DNA from 2 places in the Fictibacillus arsenicus genome. Region 1 is predicted to be linked to the other one. Evidence: riboswitches for the same ligand, from Rfam matches in the RefSeq annotation. Region 1 holds a riboswitch; the other holds the start of a gene.
What was found. Region 1 has a riboswitch for S-adenosylmethionine ahead of ABE41_RS15745 (methionine ABC transporter ATP-binding protein). Riboswitches for the same ligand answer to the same signal wherever they lie in the genome.
Positions count from the first base shown of each region.

Region 2: another riboswitch for S-adenosylmethionine. It lies ahead of metK (methionine adenosyltransferase); the one in region 1 lies ahead of ABE41_RS15745 (methionine ABC transporter ATP-binding protein).

Region 1 covers NZ_CP016761.1:3,071,639-3,076,433, forward strand. Annotated here, with positions in the region: gene ABE41_RS15735 (MetQ/NlpA family ABC transporter substrate-binding protein) at 1-505, opposite strand, end outside; gene ABE41_RS15740 (methionine ABC transporter permease) at 531-1,199, opposite strand; gene ABE41_RS15745 (methionine ABC transporter ATP-binding protein) at 1,192-2,217, opposite strand; SAM riboswitch class I at 2,560-2,684, opposite strand; gene ABE41_RS15750 (PNPOx family protein) at 2,762-3,106, opposite strand; gene ABE41_RS15755 (anti-sigma-I factor RsgI family protein) at 3,234-4,355, opposite strand; gene sigI (RNA polymerase sigma-I factor) at 4,445-4,795, opposite strand, start outside.
Region 2 covers NZ_CP016761.1:2,893,139-2,897,933, reverse strand. Annotated here, with positions in the region: gene ABE41_RS14875 (MFS transporter) at 1-893, opposite strand, end outside; gene pckA (phosphoenolpyruvate carboxykinase (ATP)) at 1,027-2,610, opposite strand; SAM riboswitch class I at 2,872-3,001, shown strand; gene metK (methionine adenosyltransferase) at 3,163-4,368, shown strand; gene ABE41_RS14860 (UDP binding domain-containing protein) at 4,650-4,795, opposite strand, start outside.

The DNA.
Region 1 (4,795 bases):
TATCTTTAACTTGCGCTTCAGTACCAGCGCCTTCTTTAACTTTGATTAGACCTTCTTTTTCTAAAAGACCAAGCATACGCCCGTGGTCAGCTACAGAGTTAGACATGATGATCGTAGCACCTTGTGGCAATTCATCTAGAGACTTGTATTTTTTAGAATAAACTCCGATAGGCTCAATGTGGATGCCGCCTGCGTTTTCAAATTTATAACCGTGGTCTTTCATTTGTGATTCTAAATAAGGAACGTGCTGGAAGTAGTTTGCTCCGATTTCTTTTTCATCCAGAGATTTGTTTGGAAGTACATAATCCTGGAACGTTTTGATCTCGAGCTCTACACCTTTTTCTTTTAGAAGTGGTTTTGCTTCTTCAAGAATTTCAGCATGAGGTACGTTTGATGCCCCGACAATCAGCTTTTCGTCGCTGATGCCACCTTCTGTTTTATTGCCGCAAGCTGCTAGTGCTGCACCAACTACAGCAAGCAAAATAATAGAAAATACTTTTTTCATGTGATTTCCTCCTTGTTGTATGTGCTTATCTTTTATCTAAAGCTGTTGTGAATTGATCTCCTATCCATTGAATAACAAATACGATGACCAAGATCAGAACAGTTGAAACTAAAGTTACTTCTGCATTATCCCGCTGGTAGCCTTCCATATAAGCAAGGTTTCCAAGTCCTCCTGCTCCAACTACACCAGCCATTGCTGTGTAGCTTACAAGAGCAATCGCAGTAACGGTAATACCAGAAATAAGTGCTGGGGTGCTTTCGGGAATAAGTACTTTGAAAATAATTTGAGTGTTTGTTGCACCCATTGATTTCGCTGCTTCAATTACTCCTTTATTAATTTCTCTCAAAGCAATCTCAACCATACGCGCGTAAAATGGAGCTGCTCCGACAATCAAAGCTGGCAGTGCTGCTTCTGCTCCAAGCATTGTCCCTACAATAAAGCGCGTAAAAGGAATCAGCAAAATAATTAATATAATAAACGGAATAGAACGGAACACGTTAACAATAATGGCAATGATGCTATTTAAGAATTTGTTTTCCCACAGGTTGCCTGGAGCGGTTAAATATAAGGCAAGCCCCAAAGCGAGACCTAAAATGAATGTTACAAAAACGGAAATAGCCGACATATATAAAGTTTCTTTCGTTGCTTCTAAAACAACATCCCACTGAACGTTCGGGAACCAAGTACTAAGCATTATGAATCACCTCAACTTCTACCTGAACACTATTTAAAAATTCCATAGCGTTAGAAAGTGCCGCTTCAGAACCTTTTATTTGGATAAATAATGTACCGTATGGACCATTTTGAGTTTGAGTAATTTTACCTTGCAGGATATTAACATCCACTTCAAAGTTTCGGATCAGCTCTGTAATTAAAGGCTGCCCGGCACTGCCTCCTACAAAAGTAAGCTGAACAATTCTGCCTTCAGGAAACTCCTCTATAAATTGCTTTATGGTATCCACTGTTTCTTCTGGTTCTGTAACTTGTTTTACAAAATCCTTTGTAATGGATTCTTTAGGGTTTTTAAAGACGCTCAGTACATCGCCTTCTTCTACCACTTTTCCTTTTTCCATTACTGCAACTCGGTGACAGATTTTTCGTATGACGTGCATTTCATGTGTGATCAACACGATAGTTAGACCTAGCTTCTGGTTGATTTCTACTAGAAGATCTAAAATACTGTCGGTTGTTTTTGGATCAAGTGCTGAAGTGGCTTCATCACATAATAAAACTTTCGGTTCGTTGGCAAGTGCTCTCGCAATACCAACCCGCTGTTTTTGGCCCCCGCTCAGCTGTGAAGGATATGAACCGCCTCTGCCTTCTAGTCCGACAAGATCAATCAGCTCGTCAACACGCTGCTTGATTTTCTCTTTCGGATATCCAGCGATTTCTAACGGGAAAGCAATGTTCTCTCTAACGGTTCTCGACCATAAAAGGTTGAAGTGCTGGAATATCATACTTATTTCCTGTCTAGCTTCTCTAAGTTTTTTAGAAGATAGCTCAGACATATTTTTTCCGCCGATCGTAACCGTACCGCTTGTCGGTCTTTCCAGCATGTTAAGAATTCGGATAAGTGTACTTTTCCCTGCTCCGCTGTATCCAATAATGCCGTAAATTTCACCTTGTTTTATGTTTAAATCTACCGAATCAACAGCCTTCACTTCACCATCTTTGGTTTGAAAGACTTTACGGACTGAATGTAAATTAATCAATAGAACTAACCTCATTTCCATCTGTAATACTTTAAATTGCAATTAGAAGCTGTTGATTTCCGCTCCAGGATGCTCGCTTTCCGCGGGGCGTGCGGTGAGCTTCCTCTGCGCTTTGCGCCGTTAGGAGTCTTAATAAAACCTGTGTGCTCCTGCGTCTACAAGCAACTCCTAACGAAGTGAGTTTCCTCGTCGCATGCCTTGCGAGGAAGAATACTCAAGTAGCTGGCACGCTAATCCCGCTGGAGTCTCGCACCTTGCAATCCAATCAACAAACCATTCAAATAAAAAAATGCCCTCTGCTTCAATATGAGCAGAAAGGCATATAATATTCTATGCGCGTTCTCCTCATCTCCCAAGACAATTGAATGCCTTGCAGGAATTGGCACCTTTCTAGTCAGTATGGATTACATACAGCTAGCGGTTGCCGGGTTTCATAGGGCCAGTCCCTCCACCTCTCGTGATAAGTTAAAGCGTTGCGTTATTAAGTTAAAACGATGCATTTTTGAATCACTGAGATGAATAATATCACCGCTGTCGATTCGTGTCAAACATTTTTAACACTTTTAATCAAGACGCCTGCAGATATTTGTTCCCAATGAGAGCTTAAATAGAATATGGCTTCCCATTTCAGCCGCTGTCTTAACGTCCCGTGAAACTCGATCATCTCTTGGCGAAGGAGTGTTGTAAGCTTCATTTTCCCATCTAGCATCATAGATAGATACTTTGGATTTCCTCTGAAAACAACGATACGATTACGTTCTCCTTCTCTGTAATCAATCCTCAAGGTAGTTTCATCATTGAGACTAAATCTAGGTTTAACCGGAATGTTATACAATGGCAAGTATGGACTTTTTCCAATCTGTCTTTCAAAAAAGGTGACATCCAGCATATAAAATCCCCCCGAATTGGTTGTTATTTCACCTTTTCGAGAGGAACGGAGTGTTTACCTTTATAAAGCGTTCGACAGTCAGTAAAAATCGTTTTTGTAATTACGACAGTATTAACCATATTTAGTGCTAATGTTTGTTACGATGTTTGTCGCGATCTTGCTTATTGCGGTCCTGTTTATTGCGGTCCTGTTTATTGCGGTCCTGCTGATTTTTCTTGTGATGATTATTCGCGTTTCGGTTTTGATGTTCATTATTCTTTTGTTTATTGCTGTTAAACGCACGATTTTGATGCTTGTTATCGCTATTATTTAACTTTCTTTCTTTAGGCTTCACCAATTTTTCTTGTTTCTTGTTATGGTGATTATCTTGATTGTGATGCTTTTCTCTGTGCTTTTTAACTTCTTTTGGTTGGCTAACTGCTTTTTTAGGGACTGCTATTTTTATGTCATTCTTTCGTTCATGGGCTTCGGTGTTAATTTTCCTTGGGTGCGGTAAGCTTTGTATGTCATTAGAGGATAAAGTATTTACTTTTAGCTCTTGAAAGTTAACCTCTTTTATCTTCTCTTCTGTTAAAGTCTTGCCGTTTATGTTTGCAGTTTGAAATGCTTTATATTTTCCTGAAGACACTCCAAGCTGCTTTGCTTTTTCACGAGTGTCAGGATTAGACTCTGAAACAGTGATACGGACAGGGTATTTTACAACAGTCTTCTTCACGATTGAATTTACTGCTTCATCTAGAGCTGCTTCAGTCTTATCATTGCCTTCTTCACTGGAAATGGTTGTGATGAGCATAGAATGGTCTGATTCCATATAACCTTCTTCTTCATATGCCTTAATAAGCTGATCAGCAAAGTCTTCAAATGAAAATTGATTTTCAACGTTCAGATCATATTTATCTATGATTTTTTTTGCCTCGTCATTAAATGCATCAATTTGGATAACCTGCATTTCCTCATCTACGCCCACTTCTAAGCTTGGATTAATATCAAAGCTTACATAAGCCGCTGCCGCTGACTCGCTTCCAATCGGGATCAAACCTGATAGAAGAACAACAGCAAGTATCGCTGCTACAGATGGCACCACAAAAAGACTTCTTTTCCTTTCCGAAAAATAAGAAGCCTGATATTCTCTGCCCACTGATGGATTTTTGCCTGCTGGTACTCTTACCGTTACAAATGTTCCATCTTTCATAAGCAAAGTCGCTTTTCTGTTGTTAACCTCTATTACAATGCCGCTGCCGCTTTTCAATTGTATCCCTCCCGCAAGTTGCAGGATCAGTAGTAATTACAGGCAAGAGGAAGTAATCCCCCTTACCATGCAATCATATATACCTCACCTTAAGGCTGAATGTATGATTTCAGCGCTTGGAAATCGCCTAAATATATTAATGATACCGCTATTATATACTTTCGATTTCTCTCTATGGTTTTACGACTACAGGATACCATATTTAATAAATCTTTTATCGGCAATTGCTTTTTTTCCTTTAAAAATGCGGCAAGTTCTTCATTTTCTGCTAAAAGGCGAGCAATTTCTTTGGCATTTTCACGTGCATCAACGTGTTTTGGACAATGTTTGCTTAAAACTTTAAAGTTTAGTCCGAATGTTTTTAAAAGCTTTTGATACTCTTCTATTTCATAAACACGGTTTTCTACTTGAATCTGATCTTCAAAATGATCCATAGCTGC
Region 2 (4,795 bases), 180 kb from region 1:
CCGAGTGTGAATATTCCTCCTGCCATAGCCTTAATTGCATTTTTAATTTCAAACTTACTCAAGATGATTCCAGTAACTAAAAATCCTGCTCCAGAAGCGGTCATAACAGTACCAATTAATCGTGGTGATACTTCTTTTAATTCTCTAAAGAGAGTAACGAACTGTGAATCTGACATCTGAATAACGAACATGGTAACAGCCATTAAAAGCGTTCCGTACATAATAGCAGGAATACCCTTAATAAATGAGAGGCCATCAAGCATTTCTTTGATAAAGTTCTTCTTTAGCTTATTCTCTTCGTGTTCTTCATTTAGAATTTGTGAAGGGTTTGCTGGAATCTTAAGCAGGAGAAGAACGGATAGTAAAAAGGTTATTGCATCAAGAAAAAAGATGATCTTGAAATTCCATAGTGCAAGAAGAAGGCCGCTTACTGCAGGTCCGATTATTTTCGTGCCGCTCTCAATTATGGAACTGATTGAGGCAGCTTGCTGCATGTGGTGATCAGGCACAATTTCTTTTAGCTTTCCGTTTTTGGCCGGTGTAAAGAGAGCCGAAAAAATACCTAAACCAAATAATAAAGTATACACATGCCAAAGTTCATTAGCAAAAACGAGACCAAAAATAATGAAACCTCTTGCCGTATCAGAAATAATCATAATGTATTTGCGTTCCCAACGATCAGCCAAGACACCTGCTACAGGTCCTAGTAAAGTCATTGGGAGGGCAAGAGATAAGATTATTAACGAAACTTGTAGTGGTGTGGCTTCCCATTTAAGTCCCACAAGCGTAAATACAGCAAGAATTGACAGCCAGTCTCCAAGATTGGAAATCAGTTGAGCAGAAATTAAAAATTGATAAGGTTTGTTTTTTAATAATTTTTCCGATTGTTCCATGTAATCAGCTCCCAGTTTTTAAAGTGACATCCATGTCGTTATTATAAATGACATCCATGTCACTTTACAACTGTTTTTTCTAATAAATACCAAAAACCCTCCCGCTGGATAAGGGAGGGTTGATTTAAGATGATTAAGCGAGTGGTCCTGCTTGCGTGATTTCAGAAGAAACGGATTTGAATTTTTCAAAGTTAGCATTAAATTTAGCAGCAAGTTCTTTTGCTTTTATATCATACTGTTCAGGGTTATCCCATGTTTTCTTTGGCTGAAGAACTTGGTCAGGGACACCAGGGCAATGTGTTGGAATGTGAAGTCCGAATACAGGATCTACAACAGTTTCAACAGATGTCAGTTCACCCTCAAGTGCCGCTTGAACCATAGCACGAGTGTAAGATAAATTCATACGGCTTCCGACACCATATTCACCGCCAGACCAGCCTGTGTTAACAAGGAATACTTGAACATTATGCTGATCGATTTTCTTGCCTAGCATTTCTGCATAAACAGTTGCAGGCAACGGAAGGAATGGAGCACCAAAACATGTTGAGAAAGTTGCTTGCGGTGAGGTAACTCCTCTTTCAGTTCCAGCAAGCTTGCTTGTATATCCAGATAAGAAATGGTACATCGCTTGTTCTTTTGTTAATTTACTGATTGGAGGCAATACTCCAAAAGCATCAGCTGTTAAAAAGATAATTGTATTTGGATGACCTGCCACACTTGGCTGAATGATGTTTGGAATGGCATCAACAGGATATGCCGCTCTTGTATTTTCAGTTAATGTGGAATCCTTATAATCCGCAATACGAGAATCATCATCGATCATTACATTCTCTAATACACTTCCAAAACGAATGGCATTCCAAATCTGCGGCTCTTTTTCTTTGGAAAGATCGATTGTCTTTGCATAGCATCCGCCTTCGACGTTAAATACTCCAGTGTTAGCCCATCCGTGCTCATCGTCTCCGATTAAGCGTCGGTTAGGATCAGCAGAAAGTGTTGTTTTCCCTGTTCCGGACAAGCCGAAGAAAAGAGCTACATCACCTTCGTTTCCAACGTTGGCTGAACAGTGCATAGAAAGGATCCCTTTTTCAGGAAGCAAGTAATTCATAACAGAGAATACTGATTTTTTAATCTCACCAGCGTATTCTGTACCGCCGATTAATACGATTCGTTTTTCAAAAGAAATAATAATAAACGTTTCAGAGTTTGTTCCATCATCAGCAGGATTTACTTGGAATCCAGGAGCTGAAACTACTGTAAATTGAGATTCATGTGAAGCAAGTTCTGTTTCATTTGGACGCACAAACATTTGATGTGCAAATAAATTGTGCCATGCATATTCGTTAATAACTTGAATAGGAAGACGGTACTCTTGATCTGCCCCTGCGAACCCCTTAAATAAGAATAACTCTTCTTTAGTGCCTAAGTATTGAAGTACTTTTTTATATAATTTATCAAAGTTTTCAGGTGAAAATGGTTTGTTTACTTTGCCCCAGTCAATGGATTTTTTTACGGATGCATCTTCAACAATAAATTTATCCTCAGGGGACCGGCCTGTGTATTTCCCCGTGGTTGCTCGAAGTGCACCTGTAGAAGTAAGAATGCCTTCTTTTCTTGTTAATGATTTCTCTACTAAAACCGGAACAGGCAAGTTCTGGTGAGTTGTTTCACGGGTCACAAGTTCATTTAAGGTTGTCGTAAATTCCAAAGTATTCATATCAGACAGTACCATCCTTTATCCTAGAGTGATATATTCGAAAATTAGTATAACACATTAATTTAAATAATGTATACTATTTTATGAAAGCGCATCAGAAAAGTTCTTAATCCAGAAAAAAAGGCTTAAATACACCAGGAATCTCCATCATATTGAAAGCGATATCAAAAAAGTGCGAAATTCAGCTTCTTCTTATTGATATTAAAGGGATTTCTATTGACATCATAAAGTCATTGCGCTATTATATTTCGAGAACGGCTACTCTTATTCTGAGTAGGTGGAGGGACAGGCCCTATGAAACCCAGCAACCGACATGAAAGCGGAGTTTATAATCTGCTTAAAATGAAAAGGTGCTAACCTGCAAGGTGAAAATAACCTTGGACAATAAGAGGATGAAGGCATTTTTATTTTAAACCTTTTCCCTCGTGAATGATATGTGAAACAGGGAAGGGCTTTTTTTATGCCTTTTTCAAGTTAAGAACATAAACAATACAAAATAGATAAGAATAAAGTACCGTATCATACTGAAAGCAATTAAGGGAGGATATTAATTTGTCCAAAAAAGTTAGTCGTCGTTTATTTACATCTGAGTCGGTAACAGAAGGTCATCCGGATAAGATTTGTGACCAGATATCAGATGCAATTCTAGATGAAATTTTAGCTAGTGATGCTAATGCACGTGTAGCATGTGAAACATCTGTTACAACAGGTCTTGTACTTGTTGCTGGTGAGATCACAACTTCTACTTATGTAGATATCCCAAAAGTTGTACGTGAAACAATTAAAGAAATAGGATATGACCGTGCAAAATACGGTTTCGATTCTGAAACTTGTGCAGTACTGACTTCTATCGATGAGCAATCTGCTGATATCGCGATGGGTGTAGACCAAGCGCTAGAAGCAAGAGAAGGCTCTATGACAGATGCTGAGATCGAAGCGATCGGTGCAGGTGATCAAGGTCTAATGTTCGGTTTTGCTTGTAATGAAACAGAAGAGCTTATGCCTCTTCCAATCTCATTAGCTCATAAATTATCTCGCCGTCTTACTGAAGTACGTAAGTCTGAAGAAATTCCTTACTTGCGTCCAGATGGAAAAACTCAAGTAACAGTTGAATATGATGAGAACGACAAGCCAGTACGTATTGATACAATCGTTATTTCTACCCAGCACCACCCAGAGAACACACTTGAAGAAATTCAGAAAGACATTAAAGAAAAAGTGATCAAGCCAGTTGTTCCTGCTGAGTTAATTGATGAGAACACAAAATACTTCATTAACCCTACAGGCCGTTTCGTTATCGGCGGACCACAAGGTGATGCTGGTCTAACTGGACGTAAGATCATCGTTGATACTTACGGCGGTTATGCACGTCACGGTGGCGGAGCATTCTCTGGTAAGGATGCTACAAAAGTTGACCGTTCAGCTGCGTACGCTGCTCGTTATGTTGCGAAAAACATCGTAGCTTCAGGTCTTGCAGATAAAGTTGAAGTTCAGCTTGCATACGCGATCGGTGTGGCTCAGCCTGTATCAATTGCTGTAAACACTTTTGAAACGGGTAAAGTATCAGAAGAAGTTCTTGTAGAATTAGTTCGCAACAATTTCGATCTTCGTCCGGCTGGAATCATCAAGATGCTTGATCTTCGCCGTCCGATCTACAAGCAAACTGCTGCATATGGTCACTTTGGCCGTACAGATGTGGATCTTCCATGGGAGAAAACTGACAAAGCAGAAGAGCTTAAGAACCAAGCAAATATTTAATGTGATAAAACAGACTCTTGTTAAAAGGGAGTCTGTTTTTGTTTTTGGGTCTTTGAGCTGCGAAGTTTGACGAGATGTGTCGACTTGTGGTTATTTTAAAAATAACGTGGGATTATTCCATTTAACGTGGGAAAAAAGTGATTAACCATGGAATTATCGTTTCCTATACCTAAAGGGGTATTGGGAAAAGGGACTTTATTTACCCTAAACTGCCGCTAAATCTTCCCCCGATATAGCTTAAACATGAAAAAGCCTGCCATTTTTCAATGGCAGGCATCTTTTTATACAAATAGCTTATTTTTAACACCTAAACTGCTAACTTGTGGTCTTCCAATTGACTCATAATGCAAAGGATGCTGTTCAGCAGCATTTCTGACCTCTTCAAGAGTAAACATGTTTCTCCCATCAAAAATAACAGGCTGCTTCA